4 regions of the Photorhabdus sp. RM323S genome follow, and region 4 is predicted to be linked to each of the others. Evidence: predicted binding sites of a transcription regulator. Region 4 holds the regulator's gene; each other region holds the start of a gene.
What was found. Region 4 encodes CRP, which controls carbon source genes, mostly activating them, when cyclic AMP is high. Its sites were predicted from a motif close to ATGTGANNNNNNTCACAT; they were not measured.
Positions count from the first base shown of each region.

Region 1 (3,176 bases), on a different contig from region 4:
ATTACTTATTGATCTACAGAATGATTTCTGTACCGGCGGTGCATTGGCCGTAAAAGAGAGTGAACACGTCATTGATGTTGCAAATCAGGCAATTGATATCTGTCTGAAACACAATATCAGCATTATTGCCACCCAAGACTGGCACCCTGCTGAACATATGAGCTTCGCAGTAAACTCCGGTCAGAAGATCGGGGATATCGGTATACTGAACGGTATTCCGCAAGTATGGTGGCCGGAACACTGTGTTCAGGGGCAACATGGCGCTGATTTCCATCCACAACTGAACAAGCAGGCCATTATTGAGATTTTCTACAAAGGCGAAAATCCACAGATCGACAGCTACAGCGCTTTCTTTGATAACGGCCATCAGAGTAAAACCCGGCTTGACGACTGGTTGCAAACAGAGCAAATTGAACGCCTGTTTATTATTGGTATTGCCACTGATTATTGTGTGAAGTTTACCGCGCTGGATGCGCTGGCATTAGGTTATGAAACCTGGGTAATCACTGATGGTTGTCGGGGGGTTAACCTCAGTCCAGGTGACAGCCAATCCGCATACAAAGAGATAAAAGCGCAAGGCGCGATCCTGATAGAACTTGCCCAGTTAGAAAGAGCCCTTTTCTGATACCCATCAAGGCCAGGCTGAGTTCAACAAACTCAGCCTTTTCATATCCATCTTGCGAAGATTATGGTTTAAATGTTGCCACCATTTCAGACTGAAAGGCCGCTTTCAGTTCTTGTTTACTCTTCATCACCAACTGACCATCAGTACCGATTGTCATATGCTCAGGTTCATGGTTGTGCCTTGCTTGCCATAGCATAATCATTTGCAAGCTATTCTCTTTCTGCTCTACAGTTAGAGGCACACCATCCTGCCATTTACCCAGTTCGACTGCCTGAACCAGGCGTTGATATATTTCTGGTGTCATTACAGATAACAGATCATCCAGTTCCATTGATATTTCCTCATTATTATTTTCTAGAATTAGCTGAAACGATTTTTCTTACATAAATTAACGGCAATGCCGGCAATGATAAAAATGTCTAACCTACTGTTTTTTCACCTGTATTTTCATCAGTGAAACTTAACGCAGCCGAGTTGATACAAAAACGTTCTCCTGTTGGTTTCGGACCATCAGCGAACACATGCCCCAAATGAGCGTCACAATGGCGGCAACGAACTTCAATACGCTGCATATTATGGCTATTATCATCAAGATACAGTACCGCATCATCGCTGACAGGCTGGTAAAAACTCGGCCAGCCACAGCCAGAATCAAATTTAGTCTCGGACATAAATAACGGCTGCCCACAGCACAGACAATGATACACGCCACTTTTTTTATTATGTAGCAGTTTCCCCGAAAATGGCGGTTCCGTCCCGGCATTCTGGGTAACATGGCGCTGAATATCAGTAAGCTCTGTATAAAGGGAAACATCAGGATTCTTAGCCATAACGACCACCTTAATAAGACTCATGTTTTCAATAAAATCAAATGATAATAACAAAAGATTAACATTACATCAGTGGAATTTATTTTAAGCGGTTAACTGAAGATATTTATCCTACTATTTGTGATGTGACTCGCATATCTAACCGATTAACTTTCAATATCTGTCGGTGCCCCGATAATGATGGGCGGATCGATTGCTGGTACCGTATAGCAAGTGTCTGAATGGTGTACTCAAAGTCGATGTTTTTCGACTATTGACACGATTCCGCTTGACGGCTGGCAAGGTTTTGGTAACTTTAGTAATAATTTTTAATTCACTAAAAAATAGCTGGTGGAACACTATGACTATCAAAGTAGGTATCAACGGTTTTGGTCGTATTGGCCGTATTGTTTTCCGTGCTGCACAAGAACGTTCAGACATCGAAATCGTCGCAATCAACGATTTGCTGGATGCAAAATACATGGCTTACATGCTGAAATACGATTCAACTCACGGTCGCTTCAACGGAACGGTTGAAGTAGAAGACGGCCACCTGGTTGTTAACGGTAAAACTATCCGTGTTACAGCAGAAAGAGATCCAGCCAACCTGAAATGGAATGAAGTGGGCGTTGATGTTGTTGCAGAAGCAACAGGTATCTTCCTGACTGATGAAACTGCACGTAAGCACATTATCGCTGGTGCGAAAAAAGTGGTTCTGACTGGCCCATCCAAAGATGACACACCTATGTTTGTTATGGGTGTTAACCACAAAGCTTACGCCGGCCAGGACATCGTTTCCAATGCCTCCTGCACCACTAACTGTCTGGCACCGCTGGCTAAAGTTATCAATGACAAATTCGGCATCGTCGAAGGGCTGATGACCACTGTTCACGCAACCACTGCGACTCAGAAAACAGTGGATGGCCCTTCTGCAAAAGATTGGCGCGGTGGCCGTGGCGCCGCTCAGAATATCATCCCATCATCTACCGGTGCGGCTAAAGCAGTAGGTAAAGTTATCCCTGAACTGAACGGTAAACTGACTGGTATGGCTTTCCGTGTTCCTACTCCTAACGTCTCTGTTGTTGACCTGACTGTACGTCTGGAAAAACCTGCCACCTATCAGCAAATCTGTGATGCCATCAAAGACGCAGCTGAAGGTGAGCTGAAAGGCGTTCTGGGTTACACCGAAGATGACGTTGTATCTAACGATTTCAATGGCGAAAAACTGACTTCTGTATTTGATGCAAAAGCCGGTATTGCCCTGAATGACAACTTTGTGAAGCTGGTTTCCTGGTATGACAACGAAACAGGTTATTCTAATAAAGTGCTGGATCTCATCACTCACATCTCTAAATAACTGAGTCATCACCTTGCCTGAAAAGAGCCGCCTTTCCTTGCGGCTCTTTTGTTTTAATCTGTTTACAACATGCGTTATTCTTGGGCCATGCAATATGCCTGCTTTGGGTTTATAAGGTCATAACACATGAGCGATACAATTTTTGCATTACCGGTTGCAGAACAAATCTCCCCTTCCATCAGTCAACGGAATATAGATGGCTTCCCATTGATAGTCGTGTCTCATCCTAAAGTTCGTGGCGCAATCAGCCAGCAAGGGGCGCACCTCATCGCCTGGCAACCCAGTGATGAAGAACCGGGATTGTGGTTAAGCAGGAAAACAGCATTTAAAGCAGGCACCGCTATCCGCGGGGGTATTCCTATTTGTTGGCCCTGGTTTGGCCCCG
Region 1 is NZ_JBHFKZ010000009.1:127,280-130,455, forward strand. Features, by position in the region: gene pncA (bifunctional nicotinamidase/pyrazinamidase) at 1-625, shown strand, start outside; gene ACGF7G_RS06800 (YeaC family protein) at 687-956, opposite strand; gene msrB (peptide-methionine (R)-S-oxide reductase MsrB) at 1,045-1,455, opposite strand; gene gapA (glyceraldehyde-3-phosphate dehydrogenase) at 1,796-2,791, shown strand; gene ACGF7G_RS06815 (D-hexose-6-phosphate mutarotase) at 2,918-3,176, shown strand, end outside.
Region 1: a site for CRP is predicted at 1,574-1,591, ahead of msrB (peptide-methionine (R)-S-oxide reductase MsrB). Genes of this name have one in related genera too.

Region 2 (3,176 bases), on a different contig from region 4:
AATAAAAGTAACAAAAATAGACGAATCTGATATTAATCGTGGGATCCTGGGTGAAATAATTCTGTCAGTAGACTTGGAGAATATATCCAATTTCATAACTAAAGATGATTTATATTCCCATACGGTGTGACAGGTTTTGTTGAATAAACTAAATTTCAATATAATAACAGTCGAAATTATAAAGTAACCTATGTAAATGGCATATTGATTAATAATTTAAAAGAATATCAGGTGCTTGATAGTTACATACGGACATTGTGCAGGCACAGAGAGGATTATCTTTACTGTTTGGTTAATATTATCCAATAGATCGTATTTCTCTGTGCCTGTCACTTTTGTGGAAAGTGTTTAACTGCGCGAGCAGAATATTAAATTAATGAGTTGCACCTCCACTGATGACGATATCCTCACTGTTTTTTAATGCTTCATCGATGGCGATTTCCAGTGCTGTTATTACTGTTTCCAGTGCCATACTCGGTGAGCCATAGAACCGTACTGCCTGCTCAGGCAGATAAGGGATATGGATAAAACCACTGCGTATTTCAGGATTGGTGTTCGTCAGATAATGCAGCAAGCCATACATGACATGATTGCAGACGAAAGTACCTGCGGTCTGTGAAATTGAAGCTGGAACACCTGCTTCATGTAAACCTTTGACCATTGCATTGATCGGTAACGTAGCAAAATAAGCGGCGGGACCGGTTGCTACGATCGGCGTATTAATAGGCTGGTTACCTTGATTATCAGGAATGCGTGCATCGTTGATATTAATTGCCACGCGCTCCACGGTGATATCAGCTCTACCACCCGCCTGTCCCATGGCAATCACCAGATCAGGTTGGACATCATTAATAGCCGCATACAAGTAAGTTAGGGAGACATCGAATACGCATGGAAGCTGGCGTGCTTCTATACGCGCTCCACACAATGTGCGCCCTTGCAACTGCTTGACTGCTTCCCATGATGGATTAATCGTTTCATTGTCGAAAGGCTCAAAACCTGTAATTAAAACGGTTTTCTGTCTTGCCATAGGTAGTACTCCTGTATGATGGAAAGGTTCTAATATGTTTTAAACAATATATATCCTATTAAAGGGTGACGGTGATATTTATATTTGGTAATTGTTTTATTTTTGTTGAAATATAAAGAGAATATGATGAAAGATAATAAATAAAATTTCCTTGTTAATTATGGAGTAAAATGAATTTGATTTTTAAATATGTTTTTCATAGGAAAATTTACCGTGAAAATCATTTGGATTATTGAACTGTTACTTGTAAATATTATGACGTAAATTTTAACAACAGTGGTTATTTTTATTTTTGGGAATTAACGGTTATTGGAATATATTCTGTTCCCTGCGTTGTTTGAATCATAAATATAATTAAATAATTGGCTATTTATTCCATATACTAGCGTATTCAGTTTAGCTTATGGCAGAAAGGGAACGCCGGGTTCTTTATTTTTGAGTTTGTGATTACTATTTAGGCATGTGTTAATTTTTTTCTTTGTAATAGTTCGCTTATTTTTACTCATTTTACGATTATTTTGTGACTTACATCTCAAAATAATGTACGTTTTTCTTTTTTATCTTACTTCGAAGTGATATTTATCACTAAAAGATGTCTAAATGCTCAATACAGTAGATTTCAACCCATTTCGTTATAAATTCTTCCCTTTGAGGAGTCTGATATGTCTGATGTATTTCACTTAGGTCTGACCAAAAGCGACCTGCAAGGCGCAACTTTAGCTATTGTTCCGGGTGATCCGAAACGTGTGGAAAAAATTGCAAGATTGATGGATAACCCAGTTTATCTTGCTTCTTTGCGTGAATTCACGTCGTGGCGCGCAGAAATTGATGGTAAAGCAGTTATTGTATGCTCCACGGGCATTGGTGGCCCGTCAACATCCATTGCTGTTGAAGAATTAGCACAATTGGGGGTTCGTACTTTCTTACGTATCGGGACAACAGGGGCAATCCAGGAAAATATCAATGTTGGGGATGTGCTGGTAACCACGGCTGCTGTTCGTTTGGATGGTGCCAGCTTGCATTTTGCTCCGATGGAATTCCCGGCGGTTGCCGATTTTGACTGTACAACTGCACTGTATGAAGCGGCAAAAGATTCTGGTGCAACGACACATGTGGGTGTAACCGCTTCTTCCGATACTTTCTATCCTGGTCAGGAACGCTACGATACCTATTCTGGCCGTGTTGTCAGCCGTTTTAAAGGCTCAATGGCTGAATGGCAGGCGATGGGGGTCATGAACTATGAAATGGAATCTGCAACTTTGTTGACTATGTGTGCAAGCCAGGGGCTGCGTGCAGGTATGGTTGCCGGTGTCATCGTTAACCGTACTCAGCAGGAAATTCCTGATGTTGAGCTACTTAAGAAAACAGAAAGTAACGCATTAGGGATCGTGGTCGAAGCTGCTCGTCGTTTGTTGTAAATAATACTTGTTGGGCCGGAATATTCCGGCTCACTCTTCTTTTAAACAGAAATCTGTTAATGTTTTAAAATTTACAACTAATTAAGAGTCATCATGATAACTACATCTTTATTGCACCCATCAGTACTTCCCCTCCATGGCGGGATTAATTTTCGTGATTTAGGGGGTAAAACGGTAGCCAGTGGTGGGAAAATTAAATCAGGTTTACTTTTTCGCTCTGGTGCTTTGGATCGTTTAACAGAAAAAGACCAATCTTTCCTGACAAATAAAAACCTCTTTCAAATCATAGATTATCGTGACATAGGTGAAATAGAAGATAAACCTGATCAGGTATGGCATGGGGCTGATTATCACCATGCTCCTGCCAATCCATTATCCAAGGAGGTGAATGCGAATCTGGAAAAATTGACATCAAAGATGTTGGAACAATTTAATCCGCAGTCATTTATGTTCCGTCTTTATAAATTACTGCCTTTGAAAAATGCGGCCTATAAGCTATTAGTTAAATTGCTGCAACAACCGGAAAAGGGTGGGATAGTACAACATTGTGCGGTAGGTAAAGACAGAACGGGTGTGGGCTCTGCCTTGGTATTGTTTGCACTTGGAGCCGATTTAGATACAGTAATGGAAGATTATTTGGTGACGAACACCACGTTGGCACCTTACCGTGAGTATTTGTTAAATGAACACGCGAAAACCATGAGTGATGATATGGTTGAGAAATTCGC
Region 2 is NZ_JBHFKZ010000038.1:9,673-12,848, reverse strand. Features, by position in the region: gene ACGF7G_RS15205 (intradiol ring-cleavage dioxygenase) at 1-130, shown strand, start outside; gene pcp (pyroglutamyl-peptidase I) at 374-1,030, opposite strand; gene udp (uridine phosphorylase) at 1,693-2,448, shown strand; gene ACGF7G_RS15190 (tyrosine-protein phosphatase) at 2,542-3,176, shown strand, end outside.
Region 2: a site for CRP is predicted at 1,601-1,618, ahead of udp (uridine phosphorylase). Genes of this name have one in related genera too.

Region 3 (3,176 bases), on a different contig from region 4:
TTCAATGCTAATTGCATCCCAGCAGCAGCACCAGAAGCGGCTGCATCAATGATGTTAGCAGGGCGATCCTCTTCCGCTACCAGTGACATGGCATCAGCTGTATCACGGGTACTTTCAGTTTCAGGTACTATCAGTTTAGCGAATAGCAGACCACCTGGAGCCGCCATAAAGGAAGCCGCAATCAGATATTCCAACGGTACGCCCATTGATGCATAACCGGCCAGTACAGAACCCGCAACCGATGCCAGGCCACCACACATAACGGCAAATAGTTCAGATTGGGTCATAGTGGCTATATAAGGACGAACAACCAGTGGCGCCTCAGTTTGGCCCACGAAAATATTCGCTGTGGCGGATAAAGATTCGGTACGTGAAGTGCCGAGAACTTTTTGCAGACCACCACCCAATATTTTGATAACGAGCTGCATAACACCGATGTAGTACAAAACAGCAATCAGTGAAGAGAAGAAAACGATAATAGGCAGTACACGCAAGGCGAAAACAAAACCACCACCACCACCAAACAGTTCAAACATTTTGGGGGAAACTAATCCACCAAAAATAAAATCCATTCCTTTCTGACCATACTGGATAACACTGGAAACTCCCTCAGACATACCCATTAATATTTTCTTGCCTGCGGGAACATAAAGTACAAAAGCACCGGTAGCAACCTGAATCAAAAAAGCACCAAGGACGGTACGAAGTTTAATAGCACGATAGTTACTGGAAAAAAGTACGGCGATCAAGATCAGCACTACCATCCCGACCAGGCTCATAAAGAGTTGCATTGGAAGAATCCCTGTTCACTTAATAATAAATTAAATATGTCAGTTAGAGTGTAAATGTTCACTGACACTGTTTCGGCGCTGATTATACTCAGTCATCGGAATGAACAAGCTATCTACATCACAAATACCCACCGAAAAAAGCAATGGAAAAGCGATAAATGTGATGTAAATCACATAAAATTGCGGAAATAATCGGCAATAAGATAATCTAACCATCGAGATGGCAAAATAACAAACAATTAAGGGATGATTATCAGGTAAGCGCAGTTAAAGTTTTATGATATACCACTCAACTATTCAACCCAAATAACTCAACACTGTTACTATAAAGCTGGGCGGCGATTTCGTCAGGAGATTCACGGCGAAGCTCACATAATGAAGCAAAAACCCCGGCAATTCTTTCCGGTCGGTTAGGTTGTCCCTGAAACCCAAAAAGTGGCATATCCGGTGCATCGGTTTCCAGCACAAGAGAAGTTAAAGGAAGTTCAGCAACTGCGCGACGGGTTTTCTGTGCTCTTTCATACGTAATGGTTCCCCCTACCCCGATGTTGTATCCCAAACGGATAAAAGCCTCTGCCTGAGATAAACTACCGGCGAATCCATGTATCACGCCAGTACGAGGAAGGTCGATTCTTCTCAGGATCGCAGCCAGTTGATCATGGCTTTTTCTGGAATGAAGTATGACGGGCAATTCACACTGTTTTGCCAGCCGCAATTGAGCGAGCAGTAATGCTTTCTGTTTTTCAAACTGAGGGTCAGCCATATAGAGATCAAGGCCAATCTCTCCGACAGCCACCCGCTTTTCACTTTTCTGTTTCAGTAATCGCTCCAAATCCGCAAGATGCGATTCCTGATGTTCATCGATATAAAGAGGATGTAAACCCAGCGCCGCATAAATCTCTGGATAAACACGAGCCAGTTCAAATACCCGTTGCAAATTTTTCCTGCTAACAGCAGGAATAATAATTTTATCCACACCATCCTGTGCCGCCCGTTGCAGACTCCGCTGTTCGTCATCACGAAACGGGGGAAAATCAAAATGGCAGTGGGTATCAATAAACATGAAACTATCCGTTATTCATCTGTTCTGGCGACTCTGCCAACGTAGTTAGCGATTGAACCAAAACGCTATTTTCTTCACTCCGGCGCAAAACATGACGGCCCAAACGATAATTTTTACGCTCCGCCATACCAAACTTATCACCAACAAATGCCTGACCAACCGTCGCCAGGAAATAGCGACCACAACGACGCCCAAGATGATAATCCTTATTCAGTGCCGACAAACGACTTCCTAATGCACTTGCAGTTAATGGCGCAGGCGGATAGATTTCAAAAATCTGTACATTATCAGGTGGATTCTCAATAAATTTCTGTGTGCGGTAATAGCTTTTCGCATGTTGCTGTAACATCCGTACCATCTTTTGCAGGCTGCTATCCCCCAACCAGCGTTCCATCCGTTTCATCCAATCAGGCGTGTAATAGAGCTGCGAAGGAACAGTGCGGATCACCACTATCGTATCAGCACCACGGCGATACGCCTCTTCCACAGGAATAGCGTCACTGATACCACCATCATAATAAACGACATCATCAATCGTCACACCATTACGATAAAGCCCAGGAATGGCACTTGATGCCTTAATCACTTCCAGCCAATTCTTCCCGTCAGGATGAAAATAGGTTGGTTCAAAATTATCTGAACGACACGCGCACATATAAAATTCACATCCGGCGTCAAATTTACGTAAAGCGGCGGGGATATCCAATGGAAGTTCCTGAAAAACGGTCTGCAAAAACCAGTCTAAATCAACTAAATGACCACCACGAACAAAACGCAGAGGGTTAAAGAAATCAGGTCTGGTCGTATAACGGCTGATAGCCCGCCGAGCATATCCACGCTGCCCGCAAATATAGGCCGAAAGGTTCTGAGCACCCGCCGAAGTACCAAGCAATAGATCAAACGGGTTAAATTCAACACGCATAAATTCATCCAGTACACCCGCAGTAAAAATGCCACGCTGTCCCCCACCCTCACAAACAAGTGCAACCTTTCCAGATTTAATATGCGATTTATATTTATGGGATAATAGATCAATATTTCCCAAAGTTATCGGTATACGTTTCCCCACACAGTCCCCCAAGAAAATAAATGACGGATAGAGAGCATAACTTGAGAAGTTATTATCCGTCATTATATTATGGTGCTACGTAGTCAATATTTTGATAAAAACCCCTGGTGAGGGCACATATCCGATTAGTACAAAACAAAATTATTTGAATGGAAAACAACCACCAAATTAGAAAAACATATTATTTTTTTATGGTCAGACCGTTTTGAATAGATTTGACCCCTTTCACTTGAGAGATAACATCCAACACTTT
Region 3 is NZ_JBHFKZ010000070.1:6,045-9,220, reverse strand. Features, by position in the region: gene ACGF7G_RS20245 (NupC/NupG family nucleoside CNT transporter) at 1-779, opposite strand, end outside; gene ACGF7G_RS20240 (TatD family hydrolase) at 1,081-1,854, opposite strand; gene ACGF7G_RS20235 (patatin family protein) at 1,859-2,923, opposite strand; gene ACGF7G_RS20230 (BON domain-containing protein) at 3,105-3,176, opposite strand, start outside.
Region 3: a site for CRP is predicted at 950-967, ahead of ACGF7G_RS20245 (NupC/NupG family nucleoside CNT transporter). Genes of this name have one in related genera too.

Region 4 (3,176 bases):
TCTTCAATTATTCATCTTTTTCATTTGCCCATTTTTGATTTTTTATGCATATTCAATGATTATAATTTCACTTTTGAATGGCGTATATATAAAAAACGGGTGGGGAAATGATGGAGCGTGCCGCAGTAAACAGAAATACATACGATCAAGTCATGTTGCCAATTTATTCACCGGCACAGTTTATACCGGTGAAAGGGCAAGGTAGTCGTGTATGGGATCAGCAAGGGAAAGAGTATATTGATTTTGCTGGTGGTATTGCTGTTATGGCTTTGGGACATTGCCATCCTGCGCTAGTGGATGTTCTAAAGCAGCAAGGAGAGAAACTTTGGCATATCAGTAACATTTTCACCAGTGAACCAGCTTTGATACTCGCGCAGAAACTGATTGATGCAACTTTTGCGGAGCGGGTATTTTTTGCCAACTCCGGAGCGGAAGCGAATGAAGCCGCATTTAAGCTGGCGCGTCACTATGCCATTACCCGTTACCATCCCTATAAAACCAAAATTATCGCATTCCATCAGGGGTTTCATGGTCGTACCCTGTTTACAGTCTCTGTTGGTGGTCAACCAAAATACGCTGATGGTTTTGGGCCAAAACCCGCCGATATTATTCATGTGCCTTTTAATGACTTGGATGCAGTCAAGGCAGTCATGGATGACCATACTTGCGCTGTTGTATTAGAACCTGTTCAGGGTGAAGGGGGCGTCACACCGGCGACACCGGCATTTATTCATGGGTTGCGTGAGCTTTGCGATCAGCATCAGGTACTGCTGGTATTTGATGAAGTGCAAAGTGGGATGGGGCGTACCGGCAAGTTATTTTCTTATATGTATTATGATGTTGTGCCGGACATTATCACCACCGCGAAAGCATTGGGAAATGGTTTCCCGGTCAGCGCTATGCTGACTACAGCGAATATTGCTTCGGTGATGGCGCTGGGAACTCACGGCACAACTTATGGTGGTAATCCGTTGGCTTGTGCGGTGGCAAATATCGCTTTTGACATTATCAATACGCCAGAGGTCTTGGAGGGTGTTGAAAAACGCCATCATTTGATTGTGAATTTTCTGAACGATATCAATCAGCAATATTCGATATTTGGTGAAATCCGTGGCAAGGGGTTGCTGATTGGTGCGGAACTAAAAGCGCCGTATCAGGGGAAATCTAAAGAGATCCTGCAACTGGCGGCTGAAAATGGTCTGATGTTGTTGAGTGCCGGGGGGGATGTACTGCGTTTCACGCCTTCGTTGATTATCGGTGAAGAAGAGATAACCCGGGGAATGGAACGGCTGGAGAAAGCAATTAGCCAGTTGGTGTAAAGTAAGTACAAGAGAAATCAGCGCAGGATAATGCGCTGATTAATTAGGTGTTAACGGGTACCGTAAACAACGATTGTTTTGCCGTGTGCGGAGATCAGGTTTTGGTCTTCCAGCATTTTTAGAATACGGCCAACCGTTTCACGGGAACAGCCAACAATCTGACCAATTTCCTGACGAGTGATTTTGATTTGCATTCCATCCGGGTGAGTCATTGCATCGGGTTGTTTCGCCAGATTCAGTAAAGTCTGAGCAATCCGGCCGGTCACATCCAGGAAAGCCAGGTTACCGACTTTCTCAGAAGTTGTTTGCAAACGGCTTGCCATTTGGGCAGATAAACGCATTAAAATATCCGGGTTTACCTGAATCAGTTGGCGGAATTTTTTATAGGAAATTTCCGCTACTTCACAGGCGCTTTTGGCCCGTACCCAGGCTGTACGCTCTTGTCCTTCTTCAAATAATCCAAGTTCGCCAATGAAATCTCCCTGGTTTAAATAGGAGAGGATCATCTCTTTGCCTTCTTCATCTTTAATCAAAACCGCAACAGAACCTTTTACGATGTAGTAAAGCGTCTCTGCTTTTTCGCCTTGATGAATAAGCGTGCTTTTGGATGGATATTTATGAATATGGCAGTGTGACAAAAACCATTCAAGAGTGGGGTCTGTTTGTGGCTTGCCGAGAACCATTCGCTTCATCCTCTGTTGTTATCGCTGCCTAAATAACACGAGAACCTAAAAGTTTCTCGTCAGGCTGGCTTAAAAGACACTAGCTTAACATATTAGTTTGCTGAAAAACCGACAGGTGAGGGTTTTATATAGGTTATCTGAAATTCGAAACTTGAGTATTGATCTTAACCCACATATACCCAGACCTGCTTCTGTTTTTAACACAGGAAAAGGTTTCTGTCTTGTCTTGTATTGTTTCAGCATAATAAACCGCTCATTAGATTGCCAGTTTAATACTGAAAGAGTAGGCTTTGATGCAAAAAATGACTTAAGAGGTACTTATGCAAGCGCGGGTAAAATGGGTTGAAGGGTTGTCTCTTTTGGGGGAGTCATCTTCAGGCCATCAGATAATGATGGATGGAAATGCTGGCGATAAGGCACCAAGCCCAATGGAAATGGTATTAATGGCAGTTGGCGGTTGCAGCACGATTGATGTTATTTCTATTTTGCAGAAAGGCAGATATGACATAAAAGATTGTGAAGTGAAATTAACTTCCCACCGTCGTGAAGAGGCGCCACGCTTGTTTACTTCTATTAATCTGCATTTTATTGTTACCGGCAAGGATTTAACAGAGAAAGCGGTTGAACGCGCCGTCACGCTTTCTGCTGAGAAATATTGTTCTGTTTCGTTGATGCTGGGTAAATCAGTTGAACTTACCCACAGCTTTGAAATTAAAGAGACAGAGTAAGATATTATTTCCTGATTGAAAAATAACGACAGGTAACTAATATCAGTTACCTGTTTTTTTAACTGAATAATATAAGAAGTGAATTCAAACGCTGGGTTTTCTGGATTTATCCCAGGTTTTAATCAACAAATCTTTTCCCCTTCCAGTAATCGCTGTACCAATGGCGTCATAATTAATTCCATTGCCAGCCCCATTTTTCCACCGGGAACTACGATGGTATTAATACTTGAAACAAATGAACCTTGTAACATTGATAAAAGGTACGGGAAATCAATTTGAGTAAGATCACGGAAGCGGATGACGATAAAACTCTCATCCAGTGATGGAATGGCTTTGGCTGAAAAGGGATTGGATGTATCAACTGTCGGCACGCGTTGGAAGTTGATATGTGTTCGTGAAAATTGGGGAGTAATGTAGTTAATATAATCATCCATAGAACGAACAAC
Region 4 is NZ_JBHFKZ010000028.1:24,860-28,035, reverse strand. Features, by position in the region: gene ACGF7G_RS12855 (aspartate aminotransferase family protein) at 108-1,319, shown strand; gene crp (cAMP-activated global transcriptional regulator CRP) at 1,370-2,002, opposite strand; gene ACGF7G_RS12845 (OsmC family protein) at 2,323-2,730, shown strand; gene ACGF7G_RS12840 (phosphoribulokinase) at 2,853-3,176, opposite strand, start outside.